Regions from separate parts of the Arthrobacter sp. SDR-2R genome, predicted to be linked through region 2. Evidence: predicted binding sites of a transcription regulator. Region 2 holds the regulator's gene; the other holds the start of a gene.
What was found. Region 2 encodes HspR, which represses chaperone genes until heat shock. Its sites were predicted from a motif close to AAGTTGAGTCNNNNNGACTCAACTT; they were not measured.
Positions count from the first base shown of each region.

Region 1: clpB (ATP-dependent chaperone ClpB) is a predicted target of HspR. The motif match lies at 3,005-3,029, and genes of this name have one in related genera.

Region 1 covers NZ_CM173231.1:953,475-962,896, forward strand. The annotation lists gene AC3ANU_RS04395 (TOBE domain-containing protein) at 1-29, shown strand, start outside; gene modA (molybdate ABC transporter substrate-binding protein) at 26-916, shown strand; gene AC3ANU_RS04405 (ABC transporter permease) at 955-1,815, shown strand; gene AC3ANU_RS04410 (ABC transporter ATP-binding protein) at 1,812-2,897, shown strand; gene clpB (ATP-dependent chaperone ClpB) at 3,059-5,701, shown strand; gene AC3ANU_RS04420 (septum formation family protein) at 5,748-6,425, opposite strand; gene AC3ANU_RS04425 (DUF3073 domain-containing protein) at 6,698-6,931, shown strand; gene AC3ANU_RS04430 (VOC family protein) at 7,058-7,831, shown strand; gene purM (phosphoribosylformylglycinamidine cyclo-ligase) at 7,879-9,024, opposite strand; gene purF (amidophosphoribosyltransferase) at 9,021-9,422, opposite strand, start outside.
Region 2 covers NZ_CM173231.1:837,606-847,027, reverse strand. The annotation lists gene AC3ANU_RS03895 (aldehyde dehydrogenase family protein) at 1-987, shown strand, start outside; gene AC3ANU_RS03890 (hypothetical protein) at 1,049-1,435, opposite strand; gene AC3ANU_RS03885 (heat shock protein transcriptional repressor HspR) at 1,652-2,077, opposite strand; gene AC3ANU_RS03880 (DnaJ C-terminal domain-containing protein) at 2,093-3,064, opposite strand; gene AC3ANU_RS03875 (nucleotide exchange factor GrpE) at 3,174-3,872, opposite strand; gene dnaK (molecular chaperone DnaK) at 3,876-5,744, opposite strand; gene AC3ANU_RS03865 (hypothetical protein) at 5,977-6,411, opposite strand; gene AC3ANU_RS03860 (TetR/AcrR family transcriptional regulator) at 6,502-7,254, opposite strand; gene AC3ANU_RS03855 (NAD-dependent epimerase/dehydratase family protein) at 7,381-8,325, shown strand; gene AC3ANU_RS03850 (MMPL family transporter) at 8,341-9,422, opposite strand, start outside.

The sequences.
Region 1 (9,422 bases), 120 kb from region 2:
AATCCCCGAAGGGCAGGGCCGCCGCATGACCCGGACCTCCACGCGTACCGCGGCGTCCGCCTCCCTGGCGCGGCTCCTTTCGCTTGCTGTCCTGCCGGCCGCCGTGCTGCTGCTGGCCGTCCTCACCGGCTGCGCTGCGGGCGGAGCGGCCCAGGGCACAGGCCCTGGCGAGGAGAACAGCGCGGGCAACAGCGCAGCCGGCTCAGGCGCCAAGCCGGAAGGCACCATCACCGTTTTCGCGGCCGCCTCCCTCAAAGGCACCTTCACCGAACTCGCCCGCACCTTCGAGGCGGAAAACCCCGGCACCACGGTTGCCCTGAGCTTTGCAGGGTCCTCGGACCTGGCCAGCCAGATCAGCCAGGGGGCGCCGGCGGATGTCTTCGCGCCGGCGGACCTGGCCAACATGAAGAAGGTGCAGGACGCCGGGCTGGTGGACGGCGCCGCCAGGAACTTCGCCACCAACACCCTCGCCATCGCAGTAGCGCCGGGCAACCCGGCAGGAATCACCGCACTGAAGGACCTTGCCCGGCCGGGCCTCAAACTGGTCACCTGCGCAAGGCAGGTTCCCTGCGGGACTGCCGCGGCCACGGCCGCGGAGGCGGCCGGAGTGGCGCTGAATCCGGTCAGCGAGGAGAACGCGGTCACGGACGTCCTGGGCAAGGTGGCCTCCGGGGAGGCCGACGCCGGGCTGGTCTACGGCACGGACATCAAGTCCGCCGGGTCCAAGGTGGCCGGGATCCAGTTCCCGGAATCAGGGAGTGCGGTCAACACCTACCCGATCGCCGGCGTCGCCGGCGGCCGGAACAAGGCCGCCGCCCGGGCTTTCCTGGACCTGGTCACCGGTCCGGAAGGCCGGCGCGTCCTCGCTGCAGCGGGGTTTGGGCCGGCCGGCGCCGGTGACGGAAGCGTCAAGTGACCCGGAAGCAGGCAGCAAGGCGGCAGCCCTTTCTGCCCATGGTGCGGCCACGCACCCCAAGCCCGGCCTACTCCGGCATCCCCGGCTGGGTCCGCGCGCTGGCCGTCCTGGCCGCCGTCGTCGTCGTGCTTCCGCTGCTGGCGATGGTGCTCCGCGTGGACTGGCCACGGTTCCTCCCGCTGGTGACCTCCGGGCCGTCGCTGACCGCGCTGGGGCTGAGCCTGCGGACGTCGGCCGCCAGCACCCTGCTGTGCATTGTGCTGGGCGTGCCGCTGGCCCTGGTCCTTGCCCGGGACACCTTCCGCCTGCAGGGGCTGCTGCGCTCGCTGGTGCTCCTGCCGCTGGTCCTTCCTCCTGTGGTGGGCGGCATCGCGCTGCTCTACACGTTCGGCCGGCAGGGGCTGCTGGGGCAGGCGCTGAACGTGCTCGGCCTGCAGATCGCCTTCTCCACCACCGCGGTGGTCCTGGCGCAGACGTTCGTGGCGCTGCCGTTCCTGGTGGTGAGCCTTGAGGGTGCCCTGCGCACGTCGGGCTCCCGGTATGAGGCGGTGGCGGCGACACTGGGTGCCCGGCCCGGCACGGTGTTCCGGCGCGTCACGCTTCCGCTGGTGCTCCCGGGGCTGGCGTCCGGCGCGGTCCTCGCCTTCGCGCGGAGCCTGGGCGAGTTCGGCGCCACGCTGACGTTCGCGGGCAGCCTGCAGGGGGTGACCCGGACCCTGCCGCTGGAAATCTACCTGCAGCGCGAAACGGACCCGGACGCCGCTGTCGCCCTGTCCCTGGTACTCGTGGCCGTCGCCGTGGCGGTGGTTGCCCTTGCATACCGGCGCCCGGCACCGGGCCGTTCCGGGTCAGGCAAAAGGACGACGGCGCCGGCCCCGGCAGGAGGGGGTGTCCGGTGACATTGTCCTTCCGCGCAGTGGTGGCCGGGCGCAGCTTCGACGTGGCCCTGAGCGTCCGACCGGGCGAAACCGTGGCCGTCATGGGGCCCAACGGTGCCGGTAAATCAACCCTGCTGGCCGGCATCGCGGGCCTCCTGCGGCCGGACAGCGGCCGGGCCGAACTCAACGGCAGGACCCTCTTTGACCTCGACGGCGGAAAACGTACGTGGGCGGCTCCGCACCGCCGCGGCACCGCCCTGCTGGCCCAGGAACCGCTGCTCTTCCCCCACCTGAATGCCCTGGACAATGTCTCGTTCGGGCCCCGCAGCGCCGGAGTTTCCAAGCGGAATGCGGAGGAGCAGGCGCTGCACTGGCTGGCCGAGGTGGAGGCCGGAGAACTGGCCGGGCGGCGTCCCGCCCAGCTGTCCGGCGGCCAGGCCCAGCGCGTGGCCGTGGCCCGTGCGCTCGCCGCCGACCCCGCCCTCCTCCTGCTCGACGAGCCGCTGGCAGCCTTGGATATCCACTCCGCGCCGCTGCTGCGCCGCCTGTTCAAGCGCGTCCTCGCAGGCCGGCAGGCCATCATCGTGACCCACGACGTACTGGACGCGCTGGTGCTCGCGGACCGGGTGGTCATACTGGAAAACGGCCGGATCGCGGAGGAAGGCCCCACCCGGGCGGTGCTGGAGCGGCCGCGCAGCTCCTTTGCCGCCGGGCTCGCCGGGCTGAACTTCATTCCGGGCATCCTCGACGGGGCGGGGGTGCGGACCAGCCACGGCCTGCGGATTGCCGGCCACGACGAGGAAGCCGTCCCCGCCGCGGCGTCCGGGGAGCCTGGCCCGCTGCCCAGGGCGGGCGGTCCCGGCGTCGCCGTGTTCCCGCCGTCGGCCGTTTCCGTGTTCCTCGACGATGCGCACGGCAGCCCGCGGAACTCGTTTGCCGTCACCATCACGGACCTCGAGCCGCACGGCGACCAGATCCGCGTCCGGGCCGGCGGCCTGGCCGCGGACATCACCCCTGCCGCCTCCGCCGACCTGGGCCTTGTCCCCGGCATGACGGTGCACTTCGTGGTCAAGGCTGCGGCCGTGTCCGTGTACGGGACCTAGGCGGAGTATGTCCCGGCAGCCGATTGTCCAAGCAGGCCCGGCGGGACCTCCGGCTCTGGACAGCCGTTTCGCCGTGGGCAAACATGGCTAGTGGACGTCGCCGTCCAAAGTTGAGCGTAGTAGACTCAACTTAGTCAACAAGCCCCCGAAAGGAGCTCTCTTTGGACGTCAAATTCACCACCAAGAGCCAGGAGGCTCTTTCCGCCGCGGCAATGAACGCCTCGACGGCCGGCAACCCCCAGGTGGAACCGGCCCACCTCCTCAAGGCGCTGATGGACCAGCGTGAGGGCGTCGCCGTCGCGCTGCTTCGCGCAACCGGCGCCGATCCCGATGCCGTCAGCGTCCAGGCCAGCAGTGCCATCAAGGCACTGCCCGCCACGTCGGGCGGCTCCAGCCAGCAGGCGCAGCTGTCCCGGCCCGCACTGCAGGCCATCCAGCACGCCAAGGAGGAAGCGGACCGTCTGGGCGACAGCTTTGTCTCCACCGAGGTGCTCCTGGTGGGCCTCTCCACCGGCAACGATGCCGCCGCCCGCCTGCTGCGCGACGCCGGCGCCTCCCGCGAGGCACTCCTCGCCGCCCTGCCGGGCGTCCGCGGCGACCGCAAGGTGGACAGCCCGGACCCCGAAAACACCTTTCAGGCGCTCGAGAAGTACGGCACCGACCTCACCGCCATGGCCCGCGCCGGCAAGCTGGACCCCGTGATCGGCCGGGACGCCGAAATCCGGCGCGTTGTCCAGGTCCTGTCCCGCCGCACCAAGAACAACCCGGTGCTCATCGGCGAACCCGGCGTGGGCAAGACCGCCGTGGTGGAAGGCCTGGCCCAGCGGATGGTGGCCGGCGACGTCCCGGAGAGCCTGCGGGGCAAGACCCTCATCTCCCTTGACCTCGGCTCCATGGTGGCCGGCGCCAAGTACCGCGGCGAATTCGAGGAGCGGCTGAAGGCGGTCCTCGAGGAGATCAAGGGCTCAGACGGCCAGATTGTCACCTTCATCGACGAGATCCACACCGTGGTGGGCGCCGGCGCCACCGGCGATTCCTCCATGGACGCCGGCAACATGCTCAAGCCCATGCTGGCCCGTGGCGAGCTGCGGCTGATCGGCGCCACCACGCTGGACGAGTACCGGGAGAACATCGAGAAGGACGCAGCCCTGGAACGCCGCTTCCAGCAGGTGTACGTTGGCGAGCCCAGCGTGGAGGACACCATCGGCATCCTCCGTGGCCTGAAGGAGCGCTACGAGGCGCACCACAAGGTCTCCATCGCCGACTCCGCGCTGGTGGCGGCAGCCACGCTGTCCAACCGCTACATTTCGGGCCGCCAGCTGCCGGACAAGGCCATCGACCTGGTGGACGAGGCCGCGTCCCGGCTGCGCATGGAGATCGACTCCGCCCCGGAGGAGATCGACCAGCTGCGGCGCCAGGTGGACCGGCTCACCATGGAGGAGCTCGCGCTGGAGGGCGAGACCGACGCTGCCTCCGTGGAGCGGCTGGCTGCGCTCCGGGCCGACAAGGCGGACAAGGAGGAGGAGCTCTCCGCGCTCAACGCCCGCTGGGAGGCTGAAAAGGCCGGCCTGAACCGGGTGGGTGACCTGAAGGCCAAGCTCGATGAGCTGCGGTCCGCCGCGGACAAGGCCCAGCGCGAGGGTGATCTGGAGACCGCCTCGCGGATCCTCTACGGGGAAATTCCGGCGCTGGAACGCGAGCTGAACGCCGCTGCCGAAGCGGAGGCCGCCGTGACGGACAAGTCCGCGCAGATGGTGGCGGAGGAAGTGACGGCAGAAGACATCGCGGAGGTCATTTCCGCGTGGACCGGCATCCCGGCCGGCCGCATGCTGCAAGGTGAAAGCCAGAAGCTGCTGCACATGGAGGAGGAGCTCGGCAAGCGCCTCATCGGCCAGGGCAAGGCTGTAGCCGCAGTCTCAGACGCCGTCCGGCGCGCCAGGGCGGGCATCAGTGACCCCAACCGGCCCACGGGTTCCTTCCTGTTCCTGGGCCCCACCGGCGTAGGCAAGACCGAGCTGGCCAAGGCCCTGGCGGACTTCCTGTTCGACGACGAACGCGCCATGGTGCGGATCGACATGTCCGAGTACGGCGAGAAGCACAGCGTCGCCCGGCTGGTAGGGGCGCCTCCGGGATACGTGGGCTACGAGGAAGGCGGGCAGCTGACCGAGGCCGTGCGCCGTCGTCCCTACTCGGTGGTGCTGCTGGACGAAGTGGAGAAGGCGCACCCCGAGGTGTTCGACATCCTCCTGCAGGTGCTCGACGACGGCCGCCTCACCGACGGGCAGGGCCGTACCGTGGACTTCCGCAACGTGATCCTGGTGCTCACCTCCAACCTGGGCAGCCAGTTCCTGGTGGACCAGACGCTGGACGCCGAGGCCAAGCGCAATGCGGTCATGGCCACGGTGAACGCGTCCTTCAAGCCGGAGTTCCTCAACCGGCTCGATGAAGTGGTGCTGTTCGATGCCCTCACGGTGGAGGAGCTGGCGCACATTGTGGAACTGCACGTGGCGGAACTGGGCCGCAGGCTGCACGAGCGCCGGCTCACCCTCGATGTGACCGACAGCGCCAAGGCCTGGCTGGCGCTGTCCGGCTACGACCCCGCCTACGGCGCCCGGCCGCTGCGCCGCCTGGTGCAGCGCGAGATCGGCGACCGGCTGGCCAAGTCCATCCTCGCCGGTGAAATCAGCGACGGCGACACCGTCCTGGTTGATACCGCGCCGGACTTTGGGGAACTGACCGAAGGCAACGTGGACGCGTTGACGGGCGCCCCCAGTTCCGGACTGTCGGTGCGGCGGAAGGACTAGCCGCAGGGCCTCTGAAGCGGGCCGTGCTGCCCTGGCGGGCTGACCGTCAGGGCAGCACGCTCGCGTTAATCACATTGCCGGTGTCTGCCGTGACGTAGCAATCAACCCTGCGGTCGCCGGATTCCCAACTGGTGCTGCTGGGGAAGCTGCGCTGGTAGTTGAGCTGGAAGTTTTTCGCCGCCGGGCCGAGTTTCGCCGCCTGGCAGACTTCCAGTGCCTTGGCCTTGAGCGGCTCCGCCCCCGGGTACTTGGCGCTTTCCGGATATGTCAAGGTGGCCACCAGCTGGGCCGAATGGCCCGTATCGCAGGGCACCAGCGTGGACGTCAGGGCCTGGGGATCGAAATCCTTGAAGCAGTCACCCAGTGCGTACGCCGGGGGTGCGACCCCTTCGCGGGGAAGGGGTTGGGGAGTGGCCGGCGGCGTGACCGTGGTTTGCAGCACGCCCTGTGCGTCATTCTTTGCCGCATCGGTGCCGGGCGAGGAGTTCAACCAGACGGCAAGCCACACCAGTGAGCCGGCAACGGCGAGGATGACGACGACCAGAAACGCCTTCCACAGGGCAGGCTTCCTGTTGGTGTGTTTTTCCGGCGCAGGATCATGGCGCGGCTGGGACCAGGTAACGGATTCCGGGGCGGGGGCTGAACCGGTCCCACTGTGGATCTTCGGCAGGCTTCCGGTCCGCGGAGGCGAAGCGGGTTTCGGCGGGATGTCCTGGTGGTTCACGGGTGCGCATCCTCCTGGGTTTTGGTGCCACGGCTCGCCAACGGCCAGATAAAATCGGCAGTTCTTAAGCGACTCTACCGAAGAAAAATGCCGGAATCCCGCGGGAGGAGGTGCATCATGGTACCCCACCCGGCCGTCCGGGGCGCCGGGCGGCAAGCGGGGCCCGCCGAAAGCATGTAATCTAGGTGTACGACAAATTGACCAAACATTCCGGGGCCTCACCGATCGCCAAGGTGACCACCTCCGGTCCAAGTACAAAAGGGGGTCACGCCATGGGGCGCGGCCGTCAAAAGGCAAAAGCTACCAAGCAGGCTCGGGACATTAAGTACTACTCCCCGAACACTGACTACTCGGCACTTCAGCGTGAGCTGACGGGCCCTGGAAGTCGTTCAACGAGCCATTACTCGAATGAACCGGTCGAACCGGACTATTCGGCTTATGTGGATAAGTACGCGGATGATTTGGATGACGATGACGACGAGGTAGACAACCGTCGCATCGGCTAGTTGTCGCAAGCCTGCTGTGGCCCCTGGCCCGGCTGCTGTGGCGCCGCTTACGTCATGGAGCCCGCTGCCCCACCGAATTACCGGCAGGGCAGCGGGCTTTCCGTGTTTGGTTGGTAACCTGACCGCATGACTGTTCGGACCACGTACGCCAGCGGCGAGCCCTGCTGGGCGGATCTCCAGACCCCCGATGTTGATGCCGCCAAAGATTTCTACGGCCGTCTGTTCGGCTGGACCTACCAGGACTTCCCCACTCCGGACGGCCGCAGCGACGCGCAGGCCTTTGTCCGCGGGCAGTTGGTGGCCACCATTGCGCCGCAAAATCCCTTGCAGCTTGAGGCCGGCACCGCTGCCGAGTGGAACGTCTACTTTGCGGCCGCAAATGCCGCGGACCTGCTCCAGGAAGCGGGCCATGCCGGCGGAACCGCCCAGTTCGGGCCTGAGACGGTGGGCGACACCGGGGTGCTGGGCTTTTTGGCCCCTCCCGGCGGCGGAACCACCGGGATCTGGCAGGCGGGTACCCACTTCGGCAGCCGGCTCTTCAACGAGCCGGGCGCCTTGGCCTGGGCTGAGCTCTTTACACCCGAGCCGCAGGCCGCCATCGGCTTCTTCCAGCAGCTTTTCGGCCATGAAGTCACCGAGTACCCCCAGGACGACGGCGGCAGCTACAGCACGCTGCTCATCGACGGCAGCGAGGTGGCCGGCATCGTTCCTGCCGACGAAGGCGAGGAAGCGGACTGGCAGATCTACTTTGGCGCGGCAGATATTGCCGCGGCGGCAGCGGCCGCCCTGGCAGCAGGCGGCGAAGTCCTGGTGGAGCCGGATGACCGTCCCACGGTGGGATCACTGGCCACCATCGAGGACCCGCAGGGCGGTGTGCTGAACCTCATACAGGTCGCTTAAAAGTGGAGGCTCCCCACCGCGTGCAGTGGGGAGCCTCCAGCAGTTGGCTAGGCGTAGGCGTTGACCAGGCGGACAGCGCCGCCGTCCACGCCCTTGGCGCCCTGGACGTAATCCGGGCCGGACTTCAGGATGGAGTCCGAATCCTCGGTGACCGTGCCCATGATCCAGGACGGCAGGCCCCGGTCGTTCAGGCGGGCAACGGCGGCGTCGGCAGCTTGGGGCGACACGATGGCCACCATGCCCACGCCAAGGTTCAGGGTGCGCTCGAGGTCCGCAAGGGGCACGTTGCCCAGCTCCGAGACCAGCTTGAAGATGGCCGGCAGTTCCCAGGTGGCGCGGTCCACGGTGGCCACGAGGCCCTGGGGGAGGACGCGGGCCAGGTTGGCGGCCAGGCCGCCGCCGGTGACGTGGCTGAAGCCGTGAACAGCCGCTTCGGCGCTGACCGGGAAGGTGCGGGCCAGGTCCAGGCAATCGGCCGCGTAGACGCGGGTGGGTTCCAGGAGTTCCTCACCCAGGGTGCGGCCCAGTTCGGACACCTGGCGGTCCAGGGCCCAGCCGGCGTGGTTGATGACGCGGCGGACCAGCGAGTAGCCGTTGGAGTGGAGGCCGGAAGAGGCCATGCCGATCACGACGTCGCCCGCACGGACGCGGTCCGGTCCCAGCAGGGCATCGGCCTCGACCACGCCGGTGGCTGCGCCGGCAACGTCGTATTCGTGCTCGCCCAGCAGGCCCGGGTGCTCGGCAGTCTCGCCGCCCACCAGGGCGGTGCCGGCCACGGAGCAGGCGGCCGCGATGCCGCGGACAATGCCCGCGATGCGTTCCGGGACCACCTTGCCGCAGGCGATGTAGTCGGTCATGTAGAGCGGCTCGGCGCCTACCACCACGATGTCATCCACCACCATGCCCACAAGGTCGAACCCGATGGTGTCGTGGATGTCCATGGCCTGGGCGATGGCAACCTTGGTGCCCACGCCGTCGGTGGACGTGGCCAGCAGCGGCCTCTTGTAGGTCAGCAGCCGGGAAACGTCGTAAAGGCCGGCGAAGCCGCCCACCCCGCCGATCACCGAGGAGTTGTGGGTTGCCTTGACGGCATCCTTCATGAGCTCGACGGCGCGGTCCCCGGCTTCAACGTCCACGCCTGCGGAGGCGTAGGTGATGCCGGAGTTGTTTGCGGCGGGGCTAACGGAAGTCATACGGACTCTTTCTTATCGGCGCTGGTGGCGGCGGGTACGTCGGGCACAAGGTCGGCTTCGGTCAGCAGGTTCTCGAATTCTGAGTCCGGGCCCGGATCACAGCCGGTAGCCCCGGCCTTCTCAGCGGGGTCCTCGGTGGCGTCAACGGCCAGGGCGGCGGTTTGGCCGGGAAGCGCGGACGGGGAGGGCTTCAGGCCGCCCAGGTCGGTGCGTTCCAGGAGGTTCTTTCCCAGCTTGTCCGCATCCGGGAGCTTGATGGGGTACTTGCCGGTGAAGCAGGCGGTGCAGAGGCGTTCGCGCGGCTGGCGGGTGGCACCGATCATGCCGTCCTCGGAGATGTAGGCCAGCGAGTCTGCGCCGATGGCTTGGGAGATCTCCTCAATGGTGGCGCCGTTGGC
Region 2 (9,422 bases):
GCGATCGGCCCGTGGAACTGGCCCATGATGATCGCCGTCTGGCAGCTGGCGCCGGCCCTGCGCATGGGCAACACCGTCGTCGTCAAGCCCTCCGGCAACACCCCGCTCTCCGTTCTGGCGCTGGTCAAGGTCCTCAACGAAGAACTCCCCGAAGGCATCCTGTCCGTGGTGTCCTGCGGCCGCGAGGTGGGCGCCCGCCTCACCGACCACCCGGCGATCGGCAAGATCATGTTCACCGGCTCCACCGCCGGCGGCCGCGCCATCATCAAGTCCTCCGCCGACACCGTCAAGCGGCTCACCCTGGAACTTGGGGGCAACGACGCCGGTATTGTCCTGCCCGACGCCGACCCCAAGGCCATTGCCACGGACATCTTCTGGGGCGCCTTCCTCAACACCGGCCAGACCTGCGCCGCGCTCAAGCGGCTCTACGTCCACGACGACATCTACGACGACGTTTGTGACGAGCTCGTGGCGGTCGCCAAGCAGATGCCCATGGGCAACGGCCTGGACGAGAACAACGTGCTGGGACCGCTGCAGAACAAGGCGCAGTACGACGTCGTGGCCACCCTCGTGGAGGCGGCCAAGGCTTCCGGGGCACGCGTCCTGCTGGGCGGGAACCCGGATACCAGCCAGCCCGGCTACTTCTACCCCACCACCCTGGTGGCGGACATCGACAACGACAACCCGCTGGTGGCCGAGGAACAGTTCGGCCCCGCCCTGCCGATCATCCGCTACAGCAGCATCGACGAGGCGGTGGAAAAGGCGAACGGGCTCGACGTCGGCCTGGGCGCCTCCGTCTGGTCCCCCAACCTGGAAGCAGCCCGGGAGGTCGCGGCCCGCATCCAGGCCGGAACCGTGTGGATCAACCGGCACGGCGCCGTGGACCCGCGCATCCCGTTCGGCGGCGCCAAGCAGTCCGGCTACGGCGTGGAATTCGGCGTGGAGGGCCTCAAGGCCCTGGGCGTACCGCAGGTGATCAACGGCTGATGTTGACGCGGGAGCCCGGCACGCAAGGTTGCCGGCGCCGGGCTCCCGGGGCTTCGCGGCGCTACCCCATGGCCGGGGCCGTGGACGTCCGGCCGGCGAACTGCCGGCGGGCCCACCGGGCAAGTTTCTTGCCCTTGCCCTTCCACCAGTTGTCCTCGTCCTGGTTGTGGTGGAACCGGAAAACAATGGCCACCAGGACAAACATGCCCATCACCACGTCCACCCAGGAGGACACCACCAGGGCGATGAAGACGGTCATGGCATTGGCCACGATCGACGGGATCGCCAGGGTACGGAAGACGGTGCTGGCCACGTAACGCCGGTGGGACCGCGGGACGGACAATTCACGGACCATGTCAAAGCAGACGCAGACCACAACAATGGTCTGCCCGATGGCCAGCAGGATCTGCCCCGGCAAGGAGCTGCTGAACGCGGCCACGGATTCCATCCCCGGGCTCATGGCCGGACCCGGGTTGAAGCAGCTTCGCTGAGAACCTTAAACACGAAAACCCCCAGAAATTGCGGAACCATCGCCGCTGATCCGGCGATGGTTCCATTCAAATTCCAGAGGGCTTTTCCGTCACGAGTAGCGGGTACTCATATTTGTCCGGGGCACCGGGAAACGCTACCTGCTCTCCGGCATCCCGTTATTGTCCGAGGGCACTTATTGTCCGATCGCCCGGGGCCGCCACAACATGACCGCCTGTGACCGGGGCCGGGGGCGCTGGCCACGGGCCAGGCTCACCACATCGCCCGCGGCGCCGGCGGCGAAGATGCGCGAATCCACGGAACGCGGCCGCCGCCCGAGTTCCTCGGTGAGTTCAGCGATCCGGCTCTGGAGGGCTGCGACCTGGTTTTCGAGTTCCAGGATGCGCTTGATCCCCTCCAGCGACACACCTTCGTGCGACAGCCGCTGCACTTCCCGCAGCATGTTCACGTCACGCTGCGAATAGCGCCGGGACTTTCCGGGGGCACGGCTGGGCTTGACGATGCCAAGCCTGTCGTACTGCCGCAGGGTCTGGGGGTGCATGTCCGCCAGCTCTGCCGCCACCGAAATCACAAAGATCGGCTGGTCAGCATTGATGTCCACGCCTCACCTCCGCGCCTAGAGCCGGGCCTTGGCTGCCAGGCCCTCGCGAACGTCCGCCGACGACGTGGCCTCGGCGAACGCCTTGACCGCAGCTTCGGCGTCCTTGTTGAGATTCTTGGGAACCGCGACGTCGATCGTCACCAGCAGGTCGCCGGTGGCCTTGGGCGTCTTGACGCCTTTGCCCTTGACCCGCAGGGTACGGCCGGACGGCGTGCCTGCCGGGACGCGGACCTTGACCTTGTCGCCGTCGATGGTGGGAACTTCGATGTCCGCGCCCAAAGCAGCCTCCGGGAAGGTGACGGGGACGTGGATCCGGAGGTTGTCGCCGTCGCGCGTGTAAAACGCATGTGGCTGGACCGACACGGAGACCACCAGGTCACCATTGCCGGCAGGACCGGGCTGGCCCTTGCCACGCACGCGGACCTTCTGGCCGTCCTTGATACCCGCGGGAACCCGGACGTCGATGACCTCGCCGCTGGGTTCACGCAGGCCGATGGTGGTGCCGCGGATGGAGCCGGCAAAGGAGATGCTGGTCGACGCGGTCCGGTCGGCGCCCTTCTGCGGGGCGCGCTGGAATCCGGGGGCGCCGCCGAAGCCGCCGAAGAGGTCGGCGAACTCGGGCGGGATGCCGCCGGCGGAGGGATTGAAACCACCGGCGTGCCGTCCGGTATTGCCGGTGAACAGGCCGCCGAACATGTCCTCGAACCCGCCGTTGGGGGCGCCGGCGCCGCCGGGAGCAAAGCGGGCCCCGCTGCCCATGGCCCGGATGGCGTCATACTGCTGGCGCTCATCCGGATCCGAAAGCACCGAATAAGCCTCGGAGATGTCCTTGAACTTCCTCTCGGAAGCGGCGTTCCCCGCATTCGTATCAGGGTGGTGCTGCCGCGCAAGCTTCCGGTAGGCCTTCTTGATGTCGGCGTCGGAAGCGTCCTTGGCAACACCAAGGATCTTGTAAAAGTCCTTGTCCACCCAATCCTGGCTAGCCAATGGCGTTTCCTTTCAAAGTACAAAAGCGTTAGGGCGAGATTACCGCTGAACGCCGGAGCGGATGAGGGGGCCCGGGCGGGACCCCCTCATCCGCGGAGGCGAGGGGCAACTAAGCCGGGACGGCCACGATCACCTGGGCTGCGCGGAGGACACGGTCGCCTGACTTGTAGCCGGAGCGGAGGACCTGGCTGACGGTGTCAACCTCGATGTCCTCGCCGGGCTGCTGGATCAGGGCTTCGTGGATCGTGGGATCGAACTCCACGCCGGTTTCGTCGATGCGGACCAGGCCGTAGGTCTTCAGCGCGTTCTCCAGTTTGGTGGCGATCGCGGCGAAGGGGCCGTCGGTGAGGTCACCGTGCTGCCGTGCGGCGTCGACGTCGTCCAGGACCGGGAGCAGGGAATTCAGGACGCCGATGACGGCCATTTCCCCTGCCACGGCACGGTCGCGTTCAACGCGCTTGCGGTAGTTGACGTACTCAGCCTGAAGGCGGAGCAGGTCGTTGCGCAGTTCGGCTGCCTCGGCGCCGGCGGACCCTGCGGGCGCACCCTGGGCCACGGATTCCTCGGCCGGCACGTCCACGCCGTTGAGAATCTCCTCGGCCTGGGCCAGCGCGTCGCCGTCGGAATCTGCTGCCCCGGCCCGGGAACCGGCCCCCGGAGCGGACTGGCCGCCCTCGGGGTGCCGGGCCTGCCCGGTCACCGGGTCAACCTTGCGGTTGTCCCGGATGACGGGCTCCTGGCCGTTGCCCTGCGTGTTCTGCTGGCTTGCGGATGTGTTGTGCTCTTCCTCGTTACCGTGGTGCGGCATGGGTTACTTCTTCGCTTCGTCTTCGTCGATGATTTCGGCGTCGACGATGTCCTCGTCCTTGGAACCTGCCGAAGCTCCGGCGGCACCTTCAGCACCTGCAGCGCCTGCGCCGTCCGGCGAACCGGCCTGGGCGTAGATGGCCTCGCCCAGCTTGGTCTGGGAAGCCTGCAGCTTCTCGAACGCGGACTTCACAGCGGCGTCGTCGGTGCCCTCAAGGGCCTTCTTGACGCTGTCGACGTCGGCCTGGACCTCGGTCTTGACCTCTTCGGGCAGCTTGTCCGCGTTGTCGGCGATCAGCTTGTCCACGGAGTAGGCAAGCTGCTCGGCCGTGTTGCGGGTGTCGGTGGCCTCGCGGCGCGCCTTGTCCTCGGCTGCGTGCTCCTCGGCGTCGCGGACCATCCGGTCGATGTCTTCCTTGGAGAGGCTGGAGCCACCGGTGATGGTCATGGACTGCTCCTTGCCGGTGCCCTTGTCCTTGGCGGAGACGTGCACGATGCCGTTCGCGTCGATGTCGAAGGTGACCTCGATCTGCGGAATACCGCGCGGTGCCGGGGCGATGCCGGTGAGTTCGAACGTGCCCAGCGGCTTGTTGTCGCGGGTGAACTCGCGCTCGCCCTGGAAGACCTGGATGGCCACGGACGGCTGGTTGTCATCCGCCGTGGTGAAGGTCTCGGACCGCTTGGTGGGGATGGCGGTGTTGCGCTCGATCAGGTGCGTCATCACGCCACCCTTGGTTTCGATGCCGAGGGACAGCGGGGTGACGTCGATCAGGAGGACGTCCTTGCGCTCACCCTTCAGCACGCCGGCCTGCAGGGCTGCGCCGACTGCGACGACCTCGTCCGGGTTCACGCCCTTGTTGGGCTCCTTGCCGCCGGCCAGTTCCTTCACGAGGTCGTAGACGGCGGGCATACGGGTTGAACCGCCCACCAGCACGATGTGGTTGATGTCGGAGAGCTTGATGCCGGCTTCCTTGATGACGTCGTGGAACGGCTTCTTGGTGCGCTCCAGCAGGTCCTTGGTGAGGTCCTGGAACTTGGCGCGGGTCAGCTGCTCGTCCAGGTGGACCGGGCCGTCGGGGGTGACGGAGAGGTACTGGAGCGAGACGTTGGTGCTGGTGGAGGAGGAGAGTTCCTTCTTGGCCTGCTCAGCTGCTTCGCGGAGGCGCTGAAGGGCGATCTTGTCCTTGGAGAGGTCGATGCCCTTCACCTTGAGCTGGTTCAGCAGGTAGTCAACGACGCGCTGGTCCCAGTCGTCGCCGCCCAGGCGGTTGTCACCGGCGGTGGCGCGGACCTGGATGGTGGAGAAGTTGTCTTCGTCCTTGCCGACTTCCAGCAGGGAGACGTCGAAGGTGCCGCCACCGAGGTCGAAGACCAGGATGAGTTCGTCTTCCTTGCCCTTGTCCAGGCCGTAGGCCAGTGCCGCGGCGGTGGGCTCGTTGACGATGCGCAGGACGTTCAGGCCTGCGATTTCGCCGGCTTCCTTGGTGGCCTGGCGCTCGGCGTCGTTGAAGTAGGCCGGGACGGTGATGACGGCGTCGGTGACCTTTTCACCCAGGTAGGACTCGGCGTCGTTCTTCAGCTTCATGAGGATACGCGCGGAAATTTCCTGCGGGGTGTACTTCTTGGCGTCGATGTCCACCTTCCAGTCGGTGCCCATGTGGCGCTTGACTGAAGCGATGGTGCGCTCGATGTTGTTGACGGCCTGGCGCTTGGCGATTTCGCCAACCAGGACCTCGCCGGACTTGGAGAATGCAACGACCGACGGCGTGGTGCGGCCACCCTCGGCGTTGGCAATAACGGTGGGCTCGCCACCTTCGAGAACGGAGACGACGGAGTTGGTGGTTCCGAGGTCGATACCTACTGCACGTGACATGTGTTGCTTCCTTCTTTCCTTGGAAACTGGTTGGCGCCCTAAGCATTGAGCGTTCTGCACTCAACTTTACTCAGGGCGCCACCGATGTCAATCCAAAGTTGAGTGCAGTCCGCTCAACTTTGGATGCCGCGCCGGATGACAGCCGCGGTATTCCTTGGATTTCCGGGCTTTGCGCGCAGAATTACGACGCCGGAAGGCGGGTTCGCTTTAGGAGAACGCGGCGCCGGGCTACTCAGCGCTCCGTGTCCCGGTCGCCGTGCAGCGGGCCGCGCTCTTCCGCCGTCGCCTGGACCTGGCGGTCGGTAAGCCCTTCGCGGACGGCCTCCTCTGTTCGGGCGCCGCCGGCTGTGCCGGCCTCCCCGTAGTCGCCTTCCTCGTATTCGCCGTCGGCAAGGTCCCGCCCGGGCCCGTTGACGGTACCGCCGGCGCCATGGTCCGCGTCCACGTATTGCCCGCCTTCGCCCGCACCTCCGGCAGGGGCCCCAACTGTTCCGGCATCGCCGTAGTTGCCTTCCGGATACTGGTCGTCCCGTTCGCCCGCCGGCCTTTCCACGGCTCCGGCATCGCCATAGTCACCATCCACGTACTGCCCGCCTTCACCCTCCAGTCCGGGTGCGCTGCTTCCCTTGCGGGGCTCCTCGGCTGCAACTTCAGGGTTCTCGGTCATGGTGCATCTCTCCTTCGAGGCTCCGCGTCCATGCGGGCGCACTGGCAGTCTATCGACGGCCCGCGCGCACCAACAGGGCTTCGCCGGCACCTATCGGGAGGCCCCTGCCGGCAGGCCGGCGATGCCTGCCAGGACGGCGAGGTGATGGTCGAAGAGGTCAGCGGGCGCATGGAAGGTATCCGGCCCGTACTGGTTGAACACCTCGAAGCTGACCGCACCAAAGAGGGAGCTCCACACCAGGACACCCCTCGCCACCAGTTCCTCCGGAAGGTCCAGGCCAAACTCGGAACGGATGGCGGCAAGGTCCCTGCCCAGGGTTGGCGGCAGTTGTGGTGCGCCTTCGGCCGGAACTGCCAGCTGCCCTGCCCGGGAAGCTGCATCCAGGATGCCGATGAGGCTGACGATGACCCTGGTGCCCGGGCCCGTCGTGCGCTCCGCCGGGGCGCTGTAGCCGGGCACGGGGCTGCCAAAAAGGAGCGCGTAGCTGGCAGGCTCGCGCAGGGCCCATTCCCGGACCGCGCGGCCCAGCGCCCGGAAGCGGGCAGTGTGGTCATCCTCCGGCGCTTGGGCGACGGCGGCGTCCACCGCGTCCCCAAGCTCGCCGAAGGCGTCTATCAGCAACAAGGTCAGGAGCTCGTCCCGGCTCTCCACATAGCGGTAGACCGCGGAGGACACCACCCCGAGGTCCCTCGCCACCGCCCGCAGGGAGAGAGCGGCCGCACCGTGCGTTGCCAGGTGCTGCCGCCCCAGGCGGACGATATCCGCCACGGTTTGCGCCCTTGCCCGTTGCCGCGGGGTGAGGGGGCGGACAACAGTGCCGGCTGTTTTTTCGACGTCAGTCACGGGTCCAGCATGCCATAAACGAGAGCGCCGGAATCAAAAGAGAGCACCGCTCTTGACTTAGCCGGCGTATGGGGTCATGCTGTTGCCCGAGAGCGGTGCTCTCGGAAAAGGAACAAGGAGGCCACAATGGCAGATGTATACGTAGTAACCGGAGCGGGACCGGTGGGGTGGACGGTGGCCGAACAGTTGGCAGACCTGGGACGGCAGGTGCGCGTCCTCACGCGGTCGGGCAGCGGACCACAGCACCCGCTGATCGAGCTCATCGCCGGCGATGCGAAGGATCCCGAGGTTCTGCGATCAGCCCTGGCCGGCGCCCGGGCAGTCTTCCACTGCATCCACGGCTCGGCGTACACCGCCGCGGCATGGCGGGCGGAGCTTCCCGCCGCCGAGCAGGCGGTCCTCACTGCGGCGCACCAAGCGGGTGCCGTCGTCGTATTCCCGGAAAGCCTCTACTCCTACAGCGAGCCGGACAGCGTGATGACGGAGGGCAGCCCGCGCCACGCTGCGGGCGGCAAACGCGGGGTGCGGACGGAGCTGCTCCGGACCCGCGAGGCCGCCACAACGCCAACGGTGAGCGTGGTGGCAGGCGACTTTTTTGGTCCCCGCGTCCGGATGGCGCACGGCGGGGAGCGCATGGTGGTGCCCATCCTGGCGGGGAAGAACGTCAGCGTGGTGGGCAGCTCACGGCAGCCGCACTCGTTCACGTACGTCCCGGACCTGGCCACGGCGATGATCGCGGCGGCGGACAGGCCCTCCGCCTGGAATGCCATATGGCACGCCCCCACGGGTCCGGCCCTTACCCAGATGGAGCTGGCCCACGCCTTCGCCGCCGCGGCAGGACGGCCGGCGCCCAAGGTGCGCGCCCTGCCCGGCTGGACCCTCCGCACCGCCGGGATGCTCTCAACCGACGCCCGCGAGCTGGCCGAGATGCTGTACCAGTTTGAGCGGCCGTTCATCATGGACTCGGCTGCGTCCCAGGCTGCCCTGGAAGTCGGTCCGACTCCGCTGGAAACGGCTGCTGCCGCCACCGTGGACTGGTGGCGGCAGCAGGGTTGGTGCTCCGAGGTTTAGCGCTTTGGCGCAGGGTCAGCGGCTGGGCACTTCTTCCAGCGGCTCGACGCCGGGCTCCCGCGGCCGGGCTGCATTCCCGCCGTCCGCGCGCCCCAGCTTGCTGGGCCACCAGATCTTCGGTCCGATGTCGTAGGCCAGGGCCGGCACCAGCAGCGAGCGCACCAGGACGGTGTCCAGCAGCACACCGAACGCCACTATGAACGCCAGCTGCACCAGGAACATGATGGGAATGACGCCAAGCGCTGCAAATGTGGCCGCGAGCACCACGCCCGCGGAGGTGATGACCCCTCCGGTCACCACCAGGCCACGGAGGATGCCGGGCCGGGTGCCGTGCTTGAGCGACTCTTCACGGACCCGGCTCATCAGGAAGATGTTGTAGTCCACGCCCAGGGCCACCAGGAACACGAAGCCAAACAGCGGAACCGTCGCATCCGCGCCCGGGAAGCCAAGGATGTTGTTGAAGACAAAGGCAGACACACCGAGCGCCGCCGCGTAGGAAAGCACCACGGAGAGCACCAGCAGGACCGGGGCCACGATCGAGCGCAGCAGCAGCATCAGGATGAAGAGGATCACCACCAGGACCACCGGAATGATGACCACCAGGTCGTGCTGGGCGGTGGTGTTGGTGTCCAGCGCCGTAGCGGTGACGCCGCCCACCAGGGCGCCGGGATCGACGGCCTTCACCCCGGCCCGCAGCGCCTTGACGGTTTCCTCCGCTTCCAGCGAGTCCGCCGCGTCGTTGAGGGTGGCGTTGATGATCACCTTTCCTTCGCGGACGTCCGGGGCGCTGGGAGCCCCGGGGGCTCCGGTGATGGGGACGCTGCCCGGGCCCAGCAGGTAGGCCTCGCCCACGCCGTCGTCCGCTTTCACGCGGTCCAGCACCTCGGCGGCCTTGGCCTGGTCAGCAATCACGACGGCGGGGCTCCCGCTGCCGGCGTCGAAATGGCGGGCCAGTGCGTCCTGGCCGTCGACGGCGTTGGAGGCGGTGAGGATGACGTCGGTCTGCGGTACGCCGTTGGCCTTCAGCTGGAACAGGCCGCCTGCCGCAACCAGCAGCAGGAGGACCGAAGCCACCCAGACGGTCCTGGGCCGCCGCG